One region of the Bacillus haimaensis genome, then DNA from elsewhere that is predicted to be linked to it. Evidence: riboswitches for the same ligand, from Rfam matches in the RefSeq annotation. Region 1 holds a riboswitch; each other region holds the start of a gene.

Region 1 (5,868 bases):
TTTTTTAACAAACTGAATACATGCTGCAGATAGTAAGAGATCTCTCACCCCTCCATAATCCCACTTTTCATTGTGGGTATGTAATGAAAGCCATGGGTTAAGAAGACTCCTTCTTACTCATGGTTTTTTTGTGTTCAAAAAAATATTCTTAAGGAGCTCATTAACATGATGCTATGTACAATAAATGAAATAAGCAAAAGCTTTGCAGGAACGAAAATCTTCGAAAACTTATCCCTCGATATTCAGGAAAAGGACCGAATCGGATTAGTCGGCAGGAATGGCAGTGGCAAAACCACGATTTTTCAGCTGATTAGCGGAAAAGAGGCATCTGATACAGGGGCCATTCATATTAAGAAAGGCATAAACGTCGGATATCTATCACAGATTCCTTCTTTCCCTGACGGTACCACAGGAGAGGATGTACTTTCATCAGCTTTTTCCGAAGCAATGGTGATACAGGAAAAGCTGAGGGCACTTGAGCTGCATATGACCCAGGAAACAGATGAAACCAAGCTTCAACGAATAATGGAGGAGTATGGTGTCCTTCAGGAGCGCTTCTCATTTATGGGAGGCTATGAAATCGAAGCCGAGATACAGAAGATAGCAAACGGATTAAAGATTTCACATCTGCTTTCACAAAAGTTTGACAGCCTAAGTGGTGGAGAGCAGACGAAAATTTGTCTTGGTTTTATTCTATTGCAAAACCCGGAACTGCTATTACTGGATGAACCGACCAACCATCTGGATATTTACTCGGTTGAGTGGCTGGAGCAATATTTGCGTGACTACTCGGGTACAGTTGTTGTCATCTCCCATGATCGCTACTTCCTGGACGAGGTTGCATCCAAAATCATCGATCTTGAAGATGGGGAAACACATGTCTACCACACAAACTACAGCGGTTTTATTAAAGAAAAAGAAGAGCGCCTACTCCTTGAGTTTGCAGCCTATCAGGAGCAGCAGAAAAAAATCAAAAAGATGAAAGAGACCATTAAACGCCTGAAGGAATGGGCCAACCAGGCGAATCCGCCAAATGCTGCGATGCACCGACGCGCAAAAAGCATGCAAAAGGCCCTGGATAGAATGGAAAAGGTGAAACGTCCTATTCTGGAGAGAAAGGCAATGGGTCTTCAATTTGAAGGAAGCGAACGGAGCGGGAAAGACGTCCTTACAATGGAAGGTTTGGCAAAATCCTTTGGCCGACGTACGCTCTTTGATCAGCTTGATTTCCATGTTTATTTTCAGGAAAGAGTAGCGATTATCGGCCAAAATGGAACAGGAAAAACCACTCTCCTGAAAATTCTTTTGGGCGAGGAAAGTCATGATTCAGGTGAATTAAAGGTAGGCAGCAATGTGAAAATCGGGTACCTCTCTCAGCATGTGGAGGCCGCCACCCCTAAACAGACGCTGATCGACGCTTTTCGGGAATACGTACCAATCACCCAGGAACAGGCACGACATGTTCTTGCGAAGTTTCTTTTCTACGGTCCTTCTGTATTTAAAAGGGTGGAAAATTTAAGCGGAGGAGAAAAAATGCGTTTACGTTTGGCCCAGCTGATGTATCAAGATATCAACCTCCTTATACTCGATGAACCGACCAACCATCTGGACATTGAATCTCGGGAAGTCCTGGAGGAAGCGCTAGAGGATTTCGGCGGCACGATAGTTACCGTGTCGCATGACCGCTACTTTTTGAATAAATATTTTGAGAAAACTTGCTGGCTCGAAAGCGGGAGGCTCACCACTTATACCGGCAACTACCAATATGCTCGGAATAAGAGAAAAGAATTGGAAAAAGATAAATTGCAAACCGTTGTTTCAGATACGGAAAGAAAGAAGGAAATTGTTTCTAAGGAACGAGTAAGAAGTAATGCCCCAACTACCATCGAGCCCGAGAAGATAGAGGCAAAATTGGAGGAACTGGAACTTGCAATATTCGAGTTGGAAGCACAGATGGAAAAAGAGACAGATCTTGTGGCCCTGCAAAAGTATCAAGATGAATGGAATAACAGAGAATCAGAACGCTCCTCCCTCTATGAATTGTTGGAGGATGCGCTTTAAACCAGTTTTGAGAAGTGTAGACAGGCGATCTATTTCGCCTGTTTTTTTGTTGTATGGCTTGTTTTTTTGTGCAGTTTCGAGTGAATTTTTTTTATATAGGTTACTTTTCATGAAATACGAAGTTTCCCAGGTGGATTTCGCAAGGCAATTTTAAGATATCAACGAAAATTTTCATATATCCACGATTCCGGACATTATATCAACGAGAAAAAAATTATATCAATGAAAATAAAAATATATCAACGAAAAACAGTTGCATATCGATAAAACGCATTTTCTCACAAAATCCGACATCTCTACGCAATGCAACTAGCAAGCCACTCCCCAAAACAAAAAACTGCCGCCAAACCAGGCACATAACCTGATTTGGCGGCAGCCACAATAATTATTAAGCGTTCGCTTGCTCTTTCAATGCATCAGCTTTGTCCACTTGCTCCCAAGGAAGGTCAAGATCGTTACGACCGAAGTGACCGTATGCTGCAGTCTGCTTGTAGATAGGGCGACGAAGGTCTAGCATTTTGATGATTCCAGCTGGACGAAGGTCGAAGTTGTTGCGAACCAGTTCCACTAGCTTCTCTTCAGAAACTTTACCAGTTCCGAAAGTGTCCACTGCGATGGATACAGGTTGTGCTACACCGATTGCGTAAGCAAGTTGAACTTCACATTTGTCAGCCAAGCCGCTTGCTACGATATTTTTTGCAACATAACGTGCTGCGTATGCTCCAGAACGGTCAACTTTCGTTGCGTCCTTACCGGAGAATGCTCCACCACCGTGACGAGCATATCCGCCATACGTATCAACAATGATTTTACGGCCAGTCAATCCAGCATCCCCTTGAGGTCCACCAATAACGAAACGGCCAGTTGGGTTTATGAAGTATTTTGTGTTTTCGTCAATCAAGTTAGCAGGAACTACCGGCTTGATTACGTGTTCTTTCACATTACGTTGGATCTGCTCCAAAGAAATCTCCGGGTGATGCTGAGTAGAGATAACGATTGTATCGATACGTACCGGTTGATCGTTTTCATCATATTCAACAGTTACCTGAGTTTTTCCATCTGGACGTAAGTATGGAAGGATTTCTTCTTTTCTTACTTCTGTTAGGCGACGGGAAAGCTTATGAGCCAATGAAATCGGTAAAGGCATTAATTCCTTAGTTTCATTGCAAGCAAATCCGAACATCAAACCTTGGTCTCCCGCACCGATCGCTTCGATTTCCGCATCTGACATTTGTCCTTCACGAGCTTCCAATGCTTGGTCGACACCCATTGCGATGTCAGCGGATTGCTCGTCGATGGAAGTAAGAACCGCACAAGTTTCTGCGTCAAAACCGTACTTCGCACGAGTGTATCCGATTCCTTGGATGGTTTCACGAACGATTTTTGGGATATCTACATAAGTAGAGGTAGTGATTTCTCCAGCAACAAGCACCAATCCGGTTGTTACAGAAGTTTCACACGCTACACGTGCATTTGGATCATTAGTAAGAATAGCATCAAGGATGGAGTCGGAAATTTGGTCACAAATTTTATCCGGATGTCCCTCCGTTACGGATTCAGAAGTAAATAAACGACGTTGTTTAGTCATTAAAAAAGTTCCTCCTTTTGTATATGAAAAGCGTTTTACCTCTCTTCATGTATAACAGTATGTTTGATACGGATCTCATTTCCTGTTGTGTGATGTTCTTTGTTATCTTGTGCAAAATATAAAAAACCTTTCCATAATGTTGAGGAAAGGTTTGAATTCAAGAATTAGCCTTTCACTCTTATCGGTCAAGGTCAATGCCTTGCTCAGGTTTAGCACCTTTTCTCAAGCGACAATTTTCTTGTCCAAAAAAATCAGCGAAGTGCTTTTTCGCGCTCGCCCATTTACCTTTGAGCAGGTTGCTGGGTTTCATAGGGCCTGCCCCTCCACCAGCTCGGAATAAGAGTATCCGTTCAAGGTTCTATATTAGCGTAATAAAAGCTTTATTGTCAACAAAAAACGGCAAATTATTTAAATGAAGAAACAGGAAAAAACATATGCTATCATTAAGTAGATTTGTCCATGTACATAAGCCTCTTTTTCACAAAATGTTAACGGATTCACACTTTATTTCATAAAATATTTTAATTAGTATGGACTATTGGATTAAATGTGTTATACTTTTTAACAGATGAGAAATTAATATACAAGTTGAAGGAGAGTTATCCATGATGAAAACGGTTGGTATTGATAATGGTTTAACTAAATTAATATACGGAAGCAACACGCAAATGCAACTTTCTGTACCTCAATTAGTGGAGAAAGTATTAAACCGCAATGAAGGCAGCCTGACATCTACCGGTGCAGTTGTTGCTACAACTGGAAAATATACGGGTCGCTCCCCTAAAGATAAATTCATTGTGGAAGAGGATATCTCCAAGGATAAGATTGACTGGGGAAAGGTAAACAGCCCGATCTCTGAGGAAGTATTCGAACGTTTATATGAAAAAGTACTAACCTACTTAGAAAATAAAGATGAAATTTTCGTGTTCAAGGGCTTCGCAGGAGCGGACGAAAAATATCAATTGCCTATCCAGGTAATCAACGAATTTGCATGGCATAACCTTTTTGCGCACCAGCTATTCATCCGACCAAATGACGAACAGCTTGCCAAACATGAAACCGCATTCAGTGTTGTCTCTGCACCAAGCTTCAAGGCTGATCCTGCAGTTGACGGTACGAACTCTGAAGCATTTGTCATCATTTCCTTTAAAAAGCGCGTCGTTCTTATCGGCGGGACAGAATATGCAGGTGAAATGAAGAAATCCATTTTCTCTGTCATGAACTACTTGCTTCCTGAGAATGGTATCATGCCGATGCACTGCTCTGCCAATGTAGGACGTGAAGGCGATGTAGCACTATTCTTTGGTTTATCGGGTACTGGCAAGACAACATTATCCGCTGACCCTAACAGAAAGCTGATCGGTGACGATGAGCACGGCTGGTCCAATACAGGCGTATTCAATATTGAAGGCGGCTGCTATGCGAAATGCATCGGACTGACGCACGAAAAAGAGCCGCAAATTTTTGATGCCATCCGTTTTGGATCTGTACTTGAAAATGTGGTAATCGATGGTCAGTCAAGAATCGCTGACTATGACAACTCCACTTTAACAGAAAATACCCGTGCCGCCTACCCACTTGAAGCAATGGACAACATTGTACAGCCAAGTATCGCGGGACACCCGACAACCATTGTTTTCTTGACAGCTGATGCAACTGGAGTATTGCCTCCAATCTCCAAGCTTTCTAAAGAGCAGGCAATGTTCCATTTCTTGAGTGGGTACACAAGTAAATTGGCCGGAACAGAGCGCGGAATCACTTCTCCGCAAACAACGTTCTCCACTTGCTTCGGTTCTCCATTCCTGCCACTTCCTGCAACTACGTATGCAGAGATGCTTGGCAAGAAAATCGATGAGCATAATGCCCAGGTCTACCTTGTTAACACTGGCTGGACTGGCGGAGAGTACGGAGTAGGTAGCCGTATGAAGCTTTCATACACAAGAGCAATGGTTCAAGCTGCTCTTGAAGGCGATCTTACAAATGTGGAAACAGAAAAAGATCCATATTTCGGAGTGGAGATCCCTCTGCATGTTCCAGGTGTACCTGATGAAGTGCTGCAGCCTAAGAAAACATGGCATGATGATGAGAAGTATGATCTTGCTGCCCGTGAATTGGCTGGTAAATTCAAAGAAAACTTCACAAAGTTCAAAAACGTACCGGAAGACGTGCTAGGACTTGGTGGACCAACCGTTTAACAATATATTGGAGCCATCCGAAAT
Region 2 (5,868 bases), 1.9 Mb from region 1:
CTTCTACTATCTCCTTCTCCTCCGCATAGCTAAATGAAAGTCGAAGATACTCTTTTCCTTCTGCCTGATCCAGGAAGAAGTGCTTCCCAGGAATGTAGGCTACCCCTTCTGCCATGGCCTCTGCCAGCATTTCTGCGGTATCGACTCCCGGAATCCTCACCCAGGCAAAATAGCCTCCTTCGGGCACAAACCAAGTGACGGATGTTGGCATGATTGCCTGCAGGGCGGAGAGCATGGCCGCACACTTTTCGCGATAGGTCCTCCTCAGCATCTCGAGCCTTTCCTCGAAGTCGATGTTTTCCAGGAAAGTGGCCATTGTGCTATGGGCAAACGGATGATCGAGGTCTTTTTTGAACCACCATTGTGCTGTAATGAAATCACGCGCTGCTGCTACCCAGCCGATCCTCATGCCGGGTGCTACGACCTTGGAGAGCGATCCGATATGAAGCACCCGTCCTTCTTTGTCCATCGACTTCAATGTTTCGGGGCTTTCGTTGAATGCAAGCTCCCCATAGGCATCGTCCTCGATTATGAGAAAATTGTAGGAGGAGGCAAGCTCCAGCAGATGCTTTCTCCGGTCTGCTGTCAGTGTGGTCCCAGTAGGATTTTGAAAGGTCGGGATGGTGTATAGGAAACGCGGCAAAGCGAGGCCGTTCTGTTTTCTTTCTGCCAGCTCTTTTTCCAATAGATCAGTCTGAAGACCCTGCTCATCGACCGGAATGGATATGTAATGATCCGTGTAGTTCTTGAATATTTCCAAAGCCTCCATATAGGTTGGTGCTTCCATTGCAACGACCGCTTCCTCGTCAAGGAGGATCCGGGCAACCAAATCTATCGCCTGGCATGCACCGGAAGTGATCAATAGCTCCTCTTTGGAAACACGCATTCCACGCTCCGCCAATCTATCTTGAATCTGCTCTTTCAGCTTATCAATACGTGGACTTCCTAGATAGTGAAGAGGTAAATCCCTCTCCTCGTCCAGGAGGAGCGCCACTGCCGCCTTCAGCTCCTGATCAGGAACAAGCTCTGGTGCAGGATATCCCGAATTCAGCCGAATACAATTCTCCGGGATATTTGGCATCCACTCACCAGGCGGACTATTCTTCAATGCAGCTTTTATGTTGTTGGAGAAAAAGGATTCAGCGTCCATGTTCACCATTCCTTTCCGGGGACAGGTCCCTTGTCCCCACTCATTTAAATTGATTTTAAACTTCTTCCTTAATCAGTACCAGTAATTCCTGTTTATAGTTTGCAAACTCTCCAAATTCTCGAAAAAATTACTTCTTGACATTACCTCTTCAACCTATTAAAGTGATAATTATAAATTTTTAAAAAAGAATATACGTTGTATTCTCTTATCGAGAGTGGCGGAGGGACTGGCCCTATGATGCCCGGCAACCGTTCCATATGGAATTGGTGCTAAATCCTGCAGGACATATCTGTGTTCTGAAAGATGAGAGAGGAGCATCCCGATATATATATTGCGGTGAAACCTCTCTTTTCAGGGAGGTTTTTTTATTTTTTATTTTTTATGATTCCTCCCTGGCCAAAAAAAGAAAAAACCTAAAGGGGAGTCATGAGCATGAAGAAGAAATCAATCGTGAAATCAGTTTTTGCCGCAACACTATCATTATCACTACTTTTAACAGGATGTTCTTCCGGAATTCCGGACAGACTGCAGGAGCCAAGGAAAAGGTATCTTTTGAAAATGTACCGGAGCGCTTTGCGGAAGGCGAAGGTGCGAAAATCAAGGTCATCCGTAAAATCGGAGGCGATGATCATACCGCTCAATTCCTGGCAGGTGCCAAACAGGAAGGAGAAGCACTCGGTTTTGAAGTGGATGTATTCACCGCAAACGGGGACAGCGCGAAGTTCCACGATGCGATCGAGCAGGCTATCACTCAGGATTATGATGGGGTCATCCTTTCCCACGGGGACGATGCCGCGACTGTAGAAGGAGTAAAGAAGCTGGTGGAAGCTGGCAAAAGCGTCGTGACGTTTGACTCCAATCCGGATGTCGGAACTGTAGCAGGAGTGACACAGACCTCCCAGGACGATGAAGCACTTGCAAAATTGGCGCTAGATCAGTTGGTGAAGGATTTCAATGGGGAAGCAAATATTGTTTACCTTTGGGTGGACGGTTTTCCTCCAATGGTAAGAAGGAACGCAGTCTATAAGGACACGCTTTCCGGCAATCCCGGCATCAAGGAAGTGGAGCGATTCGGTGTGGCAGCTGCTGATACATCCGTTCAGACCCAGAATGCCGTAGCTGCAATGCTGAATAAGCATAAAAAAGGGGAAATCGACGCCATCTTTGCAACATGGGATGCCTTCGCAATCGGTGCGGCACGCGCGATCCAGGAAGCAGGACGTGACGAGATCAAAATTTACGGAATCGATGTATCCAATGCCGATCTTCAGGAAATCCAGGCGGATAAAAGTCCATGGAAATATACAGCTGCAGTAGATCCGAAACTGATTGGTGCCGTCAATCTGCGTCTGCTTGCAAAGAAGCTCGCTGGCGAGGAAACACCGGAAACCTATGACCTCGAAGCATCCCTCATCTCCCAGGAGGAGCTTCGCAAATCGGATCAAGCCGTCAATATGGTGAATCTCGCAGATATCATTAAAGGCTGGGGAACCTCCTCCGCATTTGAAGAGGACTGGATGAAGGTGCTGAAGGAGCATTATCAGAAGTAGCCAGTATATCGGGCACTCTCTTATCCTAGTGAAGAGAGTGTCTCATTTTTGTGAAAGGAGGACATGACATGGCAGCACAAACTCTTCAAATGACCGATATCTCGATCGAATTTCCGGGAGTGAAAGCATTAAGTCAGGTCGATTTTACAGCGGAAACCGGTAAGGTACACGCTTTGATCGGAGCCAATGGTGCAGGAAAGTCCACACTGATGAAGGTTCTCTCTGGAGCCTACAGTCACTATACCGGCCAAATTGCGCTTGACGGAACCCCCCTCCCCATCCGCACGCCAAAGGATGCACAGGACTTTGGCATCCAGACGGTCTATCAGGAAGTGGATACCGCACTAGTTTCCTATTTGACGGTCGGGGAAAATATCATGCTTGGAAAAACAGTCCGTGAGAATAGGCAGTTCATCGATTGGCGGGGGCTGCATTATAAAGCATCCCTTGTGCTGGAAAAACTGAACATCAGGCTTTCCTCGAAGAAGCTGGTAAGCGAGCTGACACTCGCGGAAAAACAAATGGTGCTGATCGCAAAGTCCATTGCCACCGATTGCCGATTCTTGGTTCTGGATGAACCTACTGCCCCGTTAAGCCAGACGGAGACGAAGGAGCTTTTCCGTATTATAGAAGACTTAAAGAATCAAAATGTTGGCATCATCTTTATTTCTCATCGGCTGCCCGAAATTTTTGAACTCTGCGAGGAGGTCACGGTGATGCGTAACGGAAAGCTTGTGTCCAGGGAAGTGACAACGGCTACTACTCAAAATAGAGTGGTGGAACAGATGCTTGGAAAGAAGCTGGAGGAGCAATTCCCGGAACAACCAGCCATGCTTGGGCAGACCGTGCTGGAAGTGAGCAATCTCTCCGACTCTACTAAACTGAATAACCTTTCCATCAAAGTCTCAGAGGGTGAAATCATCGGAATTGCCGGGCTCGTCGGCGCTGGTAAAACAGAGCTCTGCAAGACACTGTTCGGTCTATCTGACGTTACATCCGGCGACATTTTCATCAAAGGGCAAAAGGTTCAGCTAAAGAGCCCTCATGAAGCGGTGAAAAAGGGTATAGCACTCGTTCCGGAAGAAAGAAGAAAAGAAGGGATCCTTGTGGCTGAAACGGTTACGACGAACCTAACGGCTGCTTCCTTGAACTCGTTCACTTCTTTTTTCAGCTTTTTAGATCGGAAAAAGGAAAGGAAAAAAGCCAGCGAGCTTATTACGAGTCTGGGTATCAAAACCCCCTCCCCAGATACCATTGCCCAGCACCTTTCCGGCGGAAATCAACAGAAAATAGCGATCGGAAAGTGGCTGATCACTGACGCCGATGTGTACATTTTCGATGAACCGACAAAGGGTGTCGATGTTGGGGCAAAAAAGGATATATATGAATTGATTGCCGATTTGGCAAGGCGCGGAAAAGCGGTTCTTTACGCATCCTCGGAAACATCCGAAATAATGGGGATCACGAGCCGTATGTATGTATTGTATGATGGCGAGGTTTCACGGGAGCTTATCACATCAGAGACAAATGAAGAAGAAATCCTATATTACTCAGCAGGAGGAAAGTAACATGCAGGGTACCACATCACTCAGTTCGAACTCTTTGTTTCAATTTTTATATAAATATGGAACCATCCTGACCATTTTCGTATTGATTGCCGTCTTTACGATGGCCAATCCGTCATTTATCCAAGGCAACAACATCATCAGCATTCTTCGATCTATTTCGATCGTCACGATCATCGCCATTGGCATTACCGTTTCACTCGCTGTGAATGGATTCGATCTATCGGTCGGCTCTGTCGCCTCCCTGTCAAACGCGATCGTGATCTCCATGTTTGTATGGTTTTCACAGAATACTTTCATTGCCATTATGGCAGCCATTACCGCTTCTCTGATTGTGGGGCTATTGAATTCCCTGCTGATCGTAAAAGTGAAGATTCCGGATATGCTCCTCACGCTTGCAATGATGTTCATCATTCAAGGGATTGCTCTTACATATACAAGAGGCGCGGCGATCTCGCAAAACATGATCATGCCTGATGGAAACTTCTCCGAAGGACTGATCAGCCCGCTTTTCAGTAAAATCGGCCAAGTTCCCTGGATTATTCTAATCATGGGCATCGTCGTTCTTTTCGTACATGTCTTTTTAACATACACGAAGCACGGCAGGTACATGTATGTGATCGGCGGGAATGCCGAAGCCGCAAAGCTCTCAGGGATTCCCGTGAACAAATACAAAACGGTAGCCTACCTGATGTCTGCCCTTTTCGCCTCCATTGGCGGAATCGTCCTGGCATCAAGAATCATGACAGCTGAAATCAATGCAGGCGCCCCCTATCTCATGGATTCCGTTGCGGCAGCCTTCATCGGTTTCTCCGTATTAGGCGCAGGCAAACCCAACGCCATCGGAACCTTCATCGGAGCCGTACTCATCGGCGTCCTCCAAAACGGCCTCGTCATGATGTCCGTCCCCTACTACGCCATGGACATCGTCAAAGGCGGCGTACTGGCTCTGGCACTCGCGATTACGTATTACAAGATGAAATAAGATCCCATGTCCACACATGATAATTGTAGGGACATGGGACCTTTCCCACTCATTCTTCATCACTTCTGTATTCCAATAAATCCCCTGGTTGGCAATCCAGCGCCTTGCAGATCGCCTCCAATGTTGATAAACGGACCGCTTTTGCTTTTCCGTTTTTTAATATGGAAAGGTTGGCCATTGTGATTCCGACCCTCTCCGAAAGTTCGGTTACGCTCATTTTCCTTTTAGCCAACATTACATCAATATTGATAATAATCGCCATGTTTTCACCTCAGACCGTTAAATCATTTTCAGATTTTATGTCGATCGCATTTTTCAATAGCTTTTGAAGAACAGCGGCAAAGACTGAAATGACCATGCAACCGAAGATGATGACCATTCCGATCAGTATCATACCCGGGGCATCGTCCACCTCTGCCATGAGATAGATGAGTGGCATAAATATCACATAAAAGCCACCGATGGTGATGGCGCAGTATTTGATATTCTTTAAAGCAGTGACCGAAACTTCCGAAAACGCCTCGTTTTTATCAATATAGCTTAAAAGCTTTAAAGTCTGGTACAATGCAGCGAAAAATACGATTGCTGTTATATACAATCCGATTAAAAAGGGATATT
Region 3 (5,868 bases), 1.2 Mb from region 1:
TGCAGTACAGATCCAAAAACCATGATACAAGGAGCAGATGTGGTGGTAACTGATGTCTGGACCAGCATGGGGCAGGAAAATGAAACAGCGGATCGCTTGGAAGCATTCTCCCCCTATCAGGTAAATGAAGATCTTTGCAAACTTGCGGACAAAGATTATATTTTCCTTCATTGCTTGCCTGCACATAGAGGAGAAGAAGTGACAGCGTCCATTATTGATGGTCCGCATTCCGTCGTATTTGATGAAGCAGAAAACCGCCTGCATGCACAAAAGGCGATTCTGAAACTATTACTGGAAAGATGATTTTTTTTACGATATAATGTATAAAAATACAACGAGATAGATTTTTATTCTAGGGAGGACGAATGATTTGGCTAAAGAAAAAGTGGTATTAGCATATTCCGGAGGTCTTGATACCTCCGTTTCCGTTAAATGGCTGCAAGAGAAGTATGGTTACGATGTTATTGCACTCGGACTGGATGTCGGAGAAGGGAAAAATCTCGCTTCCATTCAACAAAAGGCACTGGATGTAGGAGCTATCAAAGCAATCATGGTAGATGCAAAAGAACTGCTTGCGAAGGAATATATCGTTCCGGCCCTTAAAGCGAATGCCATGTATGAAGGGAAGTACCCACTATCCTCCGCACTCTCACGCCCCTTGATCTCCAAGCTGTTGGTGGAAGTGGCTGAACAGGAGGGAGCTATAGCCGTTGCACATGGTTGTACCGGGAAAGGGAATGATCAGGTCCGCTTTGAGGTAAGCATTCAGGCGCTTAACCCTAACTTGAAAGTAATTGCCCCGGTACGTGAATGGGGTATGACACGTGATGAGGAAATCGAATATGCAATGAAGCATGATATTCCGATTCCGGTAGATTTGGATAATCCATTTTCCATTGATGCGAACATTTGGGGCAGAGCTTGTGAAGCAGGTGTGTTGGAAAATCCATGGAATGAAGCACCGGAAGCGGCATTTGCATGGACCAATCCGATTGAATTGACTCCAGATCAGCCGGAATACCTTGAAATAACCTTTGAAAATGGTGTTCCTGTAGCACTTAATGATAAGAGTATGGATCTTGTACCATTGATTGAAGAACTGAATGAAATAGGAGGAAAGCATGGAGTGGGCCGTATCGACCACATTGAAAATCGTCTTGTTGGAATCAAATCCCGTGAGGTCTACGAGAATCCCGCTGCGCTTATTCTGATTCAGGCACATAAGGAATTGGAATTTTTGACATTGCCTAGAGAAGTGACCCAATTCAAAACCTCCATTGATCAACAAATGGCAAAAGTGATTTACGAAGGATTATGGTATTCCCCGTTAGTGGGTGCGCTACAAGCTTTCGTTGAGGAAACCCAGAAGCATGTAAGCGGAAAAATCCGCGTAAAGCTCCAAAAAGGAAACCATACAGTAGTCGGGCGTCAATCCGAAAACAGCTTATACAATGAGGAACTGGCCACCTATTCCAAAGGGGACATGTTCGACCATAACGCTGCAGTCGGCTTTATCAAGCTCTGGGGTCTGCCGACAAAGGTGTATGTGGAAATTCATAAAAAAGAAAAAGTAGCAAGCTATTAAACTTATTTTTTGAAATGGAGGCTATCATCCTATGTCTAAACTATGGGGCGGAAGATTCACCAAGGAAACCGACAAGCTTGTAGAAGCGTTCACTGCCTCTATTACTTTCGATAAAGAGTTGGCTAGTGAAGACATCGAAGGCAGTATCGCACATGTGCAGATGCTCGGGGACTGCGGAATCATCGCCATTGAGGATGCAAATACAATCAAAGAGGGATTATTGAAGATACAGCAAAAAATCAACAATGGAGATGTAGAGTTTCTTGTGGAGCATGAGGATATTCACATGAACATTGAAAAGCTGCTAATAGATGAAATAGGACCTGTTGGAGGAAAGCTTCACACAGGACGAAGCCGTAATGATCAAGTCGCGACAGATATGCATCTGTATCTTCGCAAGCAGACGAAATCGATCATTGGACTTTTGAATGACGTGCAAAAAGCGATAATGGATCAGGCAAAGAATAATATTGACACCATTCTGCCAGGCTACACCCATCTTCAGCGAGCACAGCCTGTTTCCTTTGCTCACCATCTTCTTGCATATTTTTGGATGCTTGAACGTGACAAAGAAAGATTGCAGGACAGCTTGAAACGTATAAACTGGTCACCACTTGGTGCCGGCGCACTTGCTGGAACAACCTTCCCGATCGACAGACAGCAGACGGCAGAATTATTAGGGTTTGATATGGTATACCCGAACAGCATGGATGCAGTCAGCGACAGGGATTTTATCGTTGAGTTCCTGTCACACGCATCGCTAATCATGACACATATTTCACGTTTATCCGAGGAGCTGGTCATCTGGTCGAGTCAGGAGTTTCAATTCATTGAACTAGACGATGCCTTTTGCACGGGATCTAGTATTATGCCTCAAAAGAAGAATCCGGATGTCCCAGAGCTTCTCCGTGCCAAAACCGGAAGAGTATATGGCAACCTCGTAGGTCTGCTGACTGTTTTGAAGGGGCTACCGCTTGCCTACAACAAAGATATGCAGGAAGACAAAGAAGGGATGTTCGATACAGTAGCAACACTCGACGGTTCAATGCGCCTTCTTGCTCCGATGATCCGTACCATGACTGTCAACAAAGATAAGATGCACCAAGCTGTATCACAGGATTTCTCCAATGCAACAGATATTGCAGATTACCTTGTAACAAAGGGACTGCCATTCAGACAGGCACATGAAATAATCGGAAAAATCGTCCTGTATGCCATAAATAACCAAAAGTTCCTATTAGGTTTGACCATAGAAGAATACCAGCAGTTTTCACCATTATTCAAAGAAGACATCTATAAAATCCTACAACCCAAAAATGTAGTAGGAGCAAGAAACAGCCAAGGAGGCACAGGATTCCAACAAGTAAAAAACCAACTAGCCTTCGCCGAGCAATTTGTCGACTAATTGGAGTTTTTTAGTGCAGAGGAAAACTTCAACAATATTAATTAACTTTCTACTTTTTTTACGAAGGCCCTGTTAATTTCTAGTGTAGGTTTTAAGAATCTAGCTATTGATTGGAGCAATAGGCGAAGACTCCTGCGGGAGATAGCGGTAGACTGGGGACCCCACAGGCGAAGCCGAGGAGGCTCCGACACCGCCCCTTGGGTCGCTGCGCCTAGTGCGGAAATCAACAGCGTGTTCAAAGGTGACAATCTATTTACAAGATTAGGAGTAGTAAAAACGCTTACATTTTATTATTTCAAAAAACTTATTGACAGAAGCTTTTCAGCAACATATACTTACTTTAATCTTTTAATAATTCAATAGTTTCAAAAATTACAACTCTTATCAAGAGTGGCAGAGGGACTGGCCCCATGACGCCCGGCAACCTTTCTAGATCGATAGAAAAGGTGCTAATTCCAGCAGAACAACGATGTTCTGGAAGATAAGAGAGGACGTTTTTTTGTATTCTCATCCTCTCTTGTTTTCAAGGGAGGATTTTTTGTTGCATTGGAACTTTGGAGGGAGGAATGAAATGATCAACGTACAGGGTGCACCAGCCATCTATCAATCGGAGGTGGGAGTGTTTAAAAAACTTCCTGAATTTTTAGAATCAAATGGGTTTAAAAGGGTCTTCATCGTACATGGAACAAAATCACTGCATGCCGTGAAATCGCATATTCCTGATTTCGGATTCCTACAGGTGCACTTTGAACACTACCGAGGTGAATGTTCGGATGAGGAAGTCAGGCGGATAAGGCATATTGCAGAATCATGGGACGCGGACATAATCATCGGGTTGGGCGGAGGTAAAGTGTTAGATCTCTCTAAAGCGTTGGGCTACGAAATGCGTGTGGATGTTGTCCTGGTTCCTACTGTCGCTTCCACATGTGCCGCTTGGACCCCACTTAGTGTTTTCTATTCGGAGAGTGGCCAGTTTAAACGGTATACCATTTTTCCGAAAAGTACGCTTTTGGTCTTGGTGGAACCTGAAATTTTGCTAAATGCACCCGTCCAGTTTTTCAAGGCTGGCATCGGCGATACACTTGCCAAATGGTATGAGGCGGAGAGCCTTATTTACGATCTCGAAACAGTTCCGGTACCTGTCCAAATAGGGCTGCAATCAGCCGATCTTTGTAAAAACATTATATTGGAAGAGGGAATTCAAGCCCTCGCTGATATAGAAGGGGGAACGCTCAAATCCAGTTTCCGAGCTGTCACCGACGCCATCATTATGCTTGGTGGAATGGTGGGTGGCTATGCAGATCACTATGGAAGGATAGCAGCCGCACATTCTGTACATAATGCATTGACGAAAATTCCTTCCACCCATCATCTTCTTCATGGAGAGAAAGTAGCATATGGAATACTCGTCCAATTGGCATTGGAAGGAAAAATAGAGGAGATCAGCAATCTGGCTTTATTTTTTGAAAAAACAGGTCTTCCAATGAGCCTCCATGATCTTGGCATTTCCATCAATGATAGAAAGACGCTAGAAAAAATCGCCGATAATACCCTGCTTCCTTCAGAGTCGATCCACTTTATGAAAAGGAAATTTGAAGCATCAGATATTTTGGAAGCATTTGAAGTAATCGAAAAAATAAATGAAAAAGGGAGAGAGTAGGATGAAGAAAATATTAGGATTTTTGCTGACAGCACTATTATTATCGGTTATTACTGCATGTGGGAGCAGTGAATCAGGGGGGAGTGAGGCCCTGAGTGAAGATAAGCTGATTGTCGGAGTTACAGCGGGACCTCATGAGCAGATATTGGAAAAAGTGAAGGAAGTCGCGGCAAAGGATGGATTGGATATAGAAATCGAGGTTTTCACTGAATATGTAATGCCGAATGTCGCGTTGGACGAGGGTGACCTGGATGTAAACAGCTTCCAGCATAAGCCTTATCTGGAGCAGTTCAAAAAGGACCGCGGATTGGACTTAACAGATGTAGCGACAACAGTTAACTTCCCGATGGGCATATATTCTGCTAGCATCAAAGATATTAAAGATCTGAAAGATGGCGATAAGGTCGGTTTGCCAAATGACCCAACTAATGGGGCTCGTTCCTTGCAGCTATTTGAATTGGCAGGTTTGATCAAATTAAAAGAAGGCGCTGGTGCAAATGCAACCTTAAAGGATATAGAGGAAAATGAAAAAAACCTGGAATTCATTGAATTGGAGGCTTCCCAGATCCCACGTCAACTCGAAGAACTGGCAGCTGCTGCTATCAACACAAACTTCGCGGTGGAATTTGGATTTGTTCCAACCAAAGATTCCATTTTCATTGAACCAGGAGACTCTCCTTGGGTAAATACATTGGTCGTCCGCACGGAGAACAAGGATGATCCAGTATTGAAAAAGCTGATTAAAGCTTATCATTCTGATGAAGTGAAACAGTTTATCGATGAAACGTTTGAAGGATCTGTTGTTCCATCATGGTAATAGCAAGACTTAGGAAAGCCGCCAATGGTGCGGCTTTCTACAATATTTACTCAGAAAATGGAGGGATACATAATGATTAGACTCGATAACATCTCCAAAAGCTTTGTCTCCAAGAAATCCAGCATCGAGGCATTGAAAAATGTTTCGTTGGAGGTGCAGAAAGGCGAGATTTTTGGTGTGATCGGCTACAGTGGAGCGGGAAAAAGCACCCTGATCCGCTGTGTCAATCTTCTGGAAAAACCAACAAAAGGCAAGGTTTTTGTTGACGGGCTTGAATTGACTTCTCTTACCTCCAAAAAGCTTTTAGCATCACGCCGAAAAATAGGAATGATCTTTCAGGGTTTCAACCTGTTAAAAACCGCTACAGTATATGAAAATATCGCCATACCTTTGCGGTTGAC
Region 4 (5,868 bases), 1.4 Mb from region 1:
CATTGTTTTTGGAAGCTTAACACTTATTTATATTCTGCTGTCTGATATTGTGGATGGGATTTTTGATGCAATACCTGTGGATCCGGCACTTATTTTATCATTTTTGACGGTGTTCAGTGCATCAGGCTATTTGCTGGATAAGTTTTCACCACTGACAGATTGGTTTGTGTTGGGCGCATCCACCGTTATCTCCAGTATATTAGTCACTCTGCTGCATGTATTCGTTTTTGTGCCGATCCGTTCTGCCGAGGCTTCACTCGGATATTCGGATGATGACATGAAAGGGAAGCTTGCCAAGGTCATCATTTCGATACCGAAGGATGGCTTTGGGGAAGTGGTACTGAGCATCGGCGGCAGCACCGTCTCCAAATCGGCGCAGAGCTTTGAGAATGAAGCAATCCCATACGAAACAGAAGTACTGATCATCGATGTCCAAAAAGGGGTAGTTTTTGTGACCCCATACGAAAAAGTATTAGAATCTTATAATCAATAGGGGGAATCGCACATGGTATTTGGAGAAATCGCCATCATTATCGCAGTCGTCGCCATCCTGATTTTTGCACTGGTAGTCGTGTTTGTTGCACGCTACAAGACGGCAGGACCTGACGAAGCGCTAATTATTACTGGTAGTTATCTAGGCGGAAAAAATGTACACGTGGACGAAGCAGGAAACAAGATTAAGATTGTACGAGGCGGCGGTGCGTTTATCGTGCCGGTGTTCCAGCAATCCGATCCATTAAGCTTGCTTTCTATTAAACTGGACGTTAAAACTCCGGAAGTATACACAGAGCAAGGTGTACCTGTAATGGCAGACGGTACGGCAATCATCAAGATCGGCAGCTCGATCGGTGATATTGCAACAGCTGCCGAGCAGTTTTTAGGGAAAGCTAAAGAAGACATGGAAAACGAAGCGCGTGAAGTACTAGAAGGTCACTTGCGTTCTATTTTGGGATCCATGACAGTAGAAGAAATTTATAAAAATCGCGAGAAATTCTCACAGGAAGTACAGCGCGTAGCGTCTCAGGATTTGGCAAAGATGGGTCTTATCATCGTTTCCTTCACAATCAAAGATGTACGTGACAGCAACGGATACTTAGAATCTCTAGGAAAGCCACGTATCGCGCAAGTGAAGCGTGATGCGGATATTGCGACTGCAGAAGCGGACAAAGAAACACGTATCAAACGTGCAGAAGCTGCAAAGGATGCACAGCGTGCAGAGCTTGAGCGTGCGACGGAAATCGCGGAAGCGGAAAAAGAGAACCAAATGAAAATCGCGGAGTACCGCAGAGAGCAGGATATCGCAAAAGCACGTGCCGACCAGGCGTACCACCTTGAGGAAGCGCGCGCGAAGCAAGAAGTAACGGAGCAGCAAATGCAGATCCAGATCATCGAGCGTCAAAAGCAGATTGAGCTTGAGGAAAAAGAGATTCTGCGTCGTGAGCGCCAGTATGATTCCGAAGTGAAGAAGAAAGCCGATGCGGACCGTTACTCTGTGGAACAGGGAGCGGCAGCAGACAAGGCGAAGCAAATGGCCGAAGCGGATGCGAACAAATACCGTATCGAGGCAATGGCAAAAGCGGAAGCGGAAAAGATCCGTATCGATGGTATCGCAAAAGCCGATGCACAAAGAGCGCAAGGGGAATCCGAAGCGGAAGTTATCCGTCTGAAGGGACTTGCAGAAGCGGAAGCGAAGGAAAAGATCGCAGAAGCATTCGAACAGTTCGGTCAAGCGGCTATCTTGGATATGATCATCAAAATGCTTCCTGAATACGCGAAGCAAGTGGCAGCTCCACTTGGTAACATCGACAAGATCACGGTTGTTGACACTGGCAGCAGCGGTGAAAACGGCGGTGCCAACAAAATCACAGGCTACGCAACGAACCTGATGTCCACGCTTCAGGAATCCCTGAAAGCATCATCTGGCATCGACGTAAAAGAGCTGATCGAAAACTTCTCAGGCAAAGGCAACATCCGCAACAGCATCGACAGCCTGACAAACGAAATCAGCACACCAAAAAACACCGACAAAAAAGAAACAAACGTGGAAGAGCAGAAATAAGCGAGCGGAATAAAAAATTTGTAAAGAGGGCCAGACCCCGGCAGGAATTTGCTACAGAATGTAGTACTGCTTGGGGTCTGGCCCTTTTTGTTACAAAGTTTACGGTTCTCGCAATTTTCGTTTTTATTGCATCTGATGCAGGGAATAGGCTAATATGTTATCTGGGGTCAATTTGAGGTTGACCCAGGTTCGATTGGAAATTATAGTTAAATTAGAGTGACTTCAAGTATGAGTGCTAGTATACATCGATAGAAATTAATATAGAAGCGTTTAAATATAAATATAGGATGATGGGAAAATGAAACGAGCGAGAGTAATATATAATCCAACATCTGGGCGTGAAGCGTTTAAAAAACACTTGCCAGAGGTTTTAGTGAGGTTGGAACAGGCTGGATATGAAGCATCCTGTCATGCTACTACCGGACATGGAGATGCGACGGTGGCTGCAAGGCTTGCGGTTGAACGCAGATATGACCTGGTTGTCGCGGCTGGTGGAGACGGAACAATCAATGAAGTGGTCAACGGACTTGCGGAACAGGATTATCGTCCACAGCTAGGAATCATCCCGGTTGGAACGACCAACGATTTTGCGCGCGCCCTTGACCTGCCGAGAGATGACATCATCGCGTGTGCCGATGTCATAGCAAACGGAGTTCCAATGCCGGTCGATATCGGGAAAGCAAATGATCAATACTTCATGAACATCGCAGGCGGCGGGAAAATGACCGAGCTTTCCTACGAGGTACCAAGCAAGCTGAAAACGATCATCGGACAGCTGGCCTATTACCTTAAGGGTATGGAAATGCTGCCTTCGATCAGACCGACCAATGTTCAGATTGAATATGATGGAAAAGTCTTTGAAGGAGAAATCATGCTGTTCCTCGTATCACTGTCCAACTCTGTCGGTGGATTCGAGAAGCTTGCACCGGACTCCTGCATGAACGACGGGATGTTTGATTTGATCATTTTGAAGAAAGCAAACATCGCCGACTTTATTCGTGTCGCGACGCTTGCTCTTCGCGGTGAGCACGTGAAGGATCCGCATGTGATCTACACAAAAGCCAACCGTGTCAAAGTCCATACGGATGAAAAAATGCAGCTGAACCTGGACGGAGAGTACGGCGGACTGCTGCCAGGCGAATTCGTCAACCTGTATCGCCACTTGGATGTACTGGTGACGGAAAAGCGCAAAGAGATTGAAATGAATAAGTGTATATAAGAAAAAGCTGCAGGTGTTTTTACTTCTGCAGCTTTTTTGCATAGAGGGGAATCGACAAGTCTAGGACCATCCTCCCAAAAAATAAAAAATTCAAAAAAATAGGCAAAAACATTGTTGACAATTCATATGTGTATGGTAGGATTAATTTTAATATCAAGCAGTAACAAACGTAGCTAACATCGCACAAACAATAATAGACGCTTATCTAGAGCGGCTGAGGGACTGGCCCGTTGAAGCCCGGCAACCTGCTGTAAGCAAGGTGCCAATTCCAGCAAAATGGATACCCATTTTGGAAGATAAGGTGCAGCATTCTTAGTATATGCGCCTTTTCCAAATGGGAGAGGCGTTTTTTATTTTTCAAGACCCAAGTTTGCTTACTGTCCAGCTCTGGCGCTTTCCCCCCTTGGAGGCGTTGGAGCATTTGAATAGAGGAGGCGGGCCAATCTGAAATCGGCGGAATGGGAAGATGTCATGGTTCATTTGGAAAGAATGCTGCAATCTGTGAAATTCGGATCTATCACCTTGGTGGTACAGGATGGAAAAGTCATTCAAATCGAGAAAAATGAGAAGGTTCGCCTTCAGAAAAAACAATAGGCGCTGACTAGACAAACTAGAGGCGGTCCCCCTGCATGTACACATATGCAGGAGGGCTGCCTTTTTTCGTGGACAAGAAAGGAGCAGCAAAACAGATGACGGAGAAGATAACGTTCAAGAATTGGAAAGAAGTTTCGCTTTTTCCGGTGGAGACCAAAACAAAAGGTGCAAAGGAAGTGCTGGAATGGGCATACCACACCTACAAGGATAACGAAATTGTCTATGCTTCAAGCTTTGGGGCGGAGGCGATGGTCCTGATTGACCTGATACAGGAGGTGAAGCCGGATGCACAGATTGTGTTCCTGGACACCGAGCTGCACTTTCCGGAAACCTACGAGGTAATTAAGAAGATAGAAGCTCGGTTCCCAGATCTTCAAATCGAAAAAAGGAAGCCTGCGCTCACATTGGAGGAACAGGCTGCTGCTCACGGAACCGCACTTTGGAAAAGAGATCCGGGACGATGCTGCCAGATAAGGAAAGTGGAGCCGCTAAAGGAAGCACTAACCCCAAAAGAGGCTTGGATATCCGGCCTTAGAAGGGACCAGTCGCCGACTCGTGCAAAGACGGATTTTCTGAATCGGGATGATAAGTTCCAGAACATCAAAATCTGTCCCCTCATTCATTGGTCGTGGGAGGACGTTTGGACGCACATCCGCGAACAAGATCTGCCCTTTAACGAGTTGCATGACCATGGCTATCCGAGCATCGGCTGTTTTCCCTGTACGCAGGCGGTCGGCGACGGAGGGGACTCAAGGGCAGGGCGCTGGGTCGGCAGCGGAAAAACGGAATGTGGCCTTCATACAAATTAGAGATGGGCAGAGGTTAAAGGAGGAAGAAGCATGCTAGTTACCATAGCCGTCATCGTTGGTCTTTTTTTCGCCATGAATATTGGAGCGAGCGGTGCGGCAGCATCCATGGGAATTGCCTATGGGTCAGGCGTTGTGAAAAGAAATGCAGCTTTGGTTTTATGTGGAATCGCCGTGTTCTTTGGAGCGTGGCTCGGTGGCGGCGAGGTGGTCAGAACGATGGGAAGCGGGATTGTACCGCAAAGTACGTTTACCGTTGCGGTGGCGCTGATTGTCATAATGTCTGCAGCTCTATCTTTATTTTTAGCCAATCTATTCGGCATCCCCTTGTCCACAAGCGAAGTGACGGTTGGGGCGGTAGTCGGTGCAGGAATCGTCTATCAATCTGTCTTTGCCGGAAAGCTTGCCTGGATTGTACTGTTTTGGCTCCTTACTCCGGTAGTCGCCTTCTTCATCGCGATTGCGGCTGGCTGGATGCTGAAGCATAGATTCATAGACAAATGGGTGAAGTCCAAAAGGGCGGTCCCGGTCTTATCGGTCCTGGTTGTCTTGATGGGCGTGTTCGAAGCCTTCTCGGCAGGCATGAATAATGTCGCAAATGCCGTTGGTCCGCTTGTCGGGGCAGGCATCATGGACACAAATCAAGGAATTCTATGGGGAGGATTGTTTGTTGCGGTGGGAGCACTGCTTTTAGGTCAGCGGGTGCTGGAGACGAATGGCAAGAAAATCACGAAGATCAAGCTGGAGGAAGGCTGTGTTATCTCAGGGACAGGAGCGGGGATTGTGACAGTTGCTTCCCTTTTTGGCATACCTGTCCCACTCACCCAGATTACGACTTCGTCCATAATCGGGATCGGTTTTGTGAAACAGGGAAGAGCGGTGCTGAAAAAGGATATTGTCGTGCAGCTGCTGGTAGTCTGGGTCGTTTCCCCGGTTTTATCGATGGTGCTGTCCTACACCTTGATTCAGCTATTAATCGAACAGAATATGTATCCGGTCATTGCGATGCTTGGCGTGCTCGTTTCCGTGTTCGGGGTGAGATTTTTAATGCTTCGTGCCACGGCGCAGGCAATCCCGGTATCGAGTAAAGATTAATTTTAAAAAAGAGAGGTTGAATAATATGTCCTTGCCAACACCACATGGCGGCACACTCGTGCAGGCCTATCATCCAAATTATGATACGAGTCTTA

Evidence for each region. Region 1 has a riboswitch for S-adenosylmethionine ahead of metK (methionine adenosyltransferase). Riboswitches for the same ligand answer to the same signal wherever they lie in the genome.
Region 2: another riboswitch for S-adenosylmethionine. It lies ahead of ABN702_RS16190 (sugar ABC transporter substrate-binding protein); the one in region 1 lies ahead of metK (methionine adenosyltransferase).
Region 3: another riboswitch for S-adenosylmethionine. It lies ahead of ABN702_RS08570 (iron-containing alcohol dehydrogenase family protein); the one in region 1 lies ahead of metK (methionine adenosyltransferase).
Region 4: another riboswitch for S-adenosylmethionine. It lies ahead of ABN702_RS18310 (YezD family protein); the one in region 1 lies ahead of metK (methionine adenosyltransferase).

Annotation. Positions count from the first base shown of each region.
Region 1 covers NZ_CP158164.1:489,955-495,822, reverse strand. Annotated here, with positions in the region: gene ABN702_RS02385 (RAxF-45 family protein) at 1-33, shown strand, start outside; gene abc-f (ribosomal protection-like ABC-F family protein) at 166-2,061, shown strand; gene metK (methionine adenosyltransferase) at 2,450-3,649, opposite strand; SAM riboswitch class I at 3,825-3,992, opposite strand; gene pckA (phosphoenolpyruvate carboxykinase (ATP)) at 4,258-5,844, shown strand.
Region 2 covers NZ_CP158164.1:3,168,373-3,174,240, forward strand. Annotated here, with positions in the region: gene ABN702_RS16185 (PLP-dependent aminotransferase family protein) at 1-1,150, opposite strand, end outside; SAM riboswitch class I at 1,353-1,460, shown strand; partial or broken gene ABN702_RS16190 (sugar ABC transporter substrate-binding protein) at 1,583-2,700, shown strand; gene ABN702_RS16195 (sugar ABC transporter ATP-binding protein) at 2,769-4,268, shown strand; gene ABN702_RS16200 (ABC transporter permease) at 4,270-5,250, shown strand; gene ABN702_RS16205 (helix-turn-helix domain-containing protein) at 5,300-5,512, opposite strand; gene ABN702_RS16210 (DUF2975 domain-containing protein) at 5,522-5,868, opposite strand, start outside.
Region 3 covers NZ_CP158164.1:1,680,322-1,686,189, forward strand. Annotated here, with positions in the region: gene argF (ornithine carbamoyltransferase) at 1-303, shown strand, start outside; gene ABN702_RS08560 (argininosuccinate synthase) at 371-1,585, shown strand; gene argH (argininosuccinate lyase) at 1,617-2,990, shown strand; SAM riboswitch class I at 3,369-3,478, shown strand; gene ABN702_RS08570 (iron-containing alcohol dehydrogenase family protein) at 3,562-4,650, shown strand; gene ABN702_RS08575 (MetQ/NlpA family ABC transporter substrate-binding protein) at 4,652-5,467, shown strand; gene ABN702_RS08580 (methionine ABC transporter ATP-binding protein) at 5,540-5,868, shown strand, end outside.
Region 4 covers NZ_CP158164.1:3,594,810-3,600,677, reverse strand. Annotated here, with positions in the region: gene ABN702_RS18325 (hypothetical protein) at 1-493, shown strand, start outside; gene ABN702_RS18320 (SPFH domain-containing protein) at 506-2,059, shown strand; gene ABN702_RS18315 (diacylglycerol kinase) at 2,358-3,278, shown strand; SAM riboswitch class I at 3,477-3,581, shown strand; gene ABN702_RS18310 (YezD family protein) at 3,750-3,872, shown strand; gene ABN702_RS18305 (phosphoadenylyl-sulfate reductase) at 3,968-4,681, shown strand; gene ABN702_RS18300 (anion permease) at 4,712-5,773, shown strand; gene sat (sulfate adenylyltransferase) at 5,799-5,868, shown strand, end outside.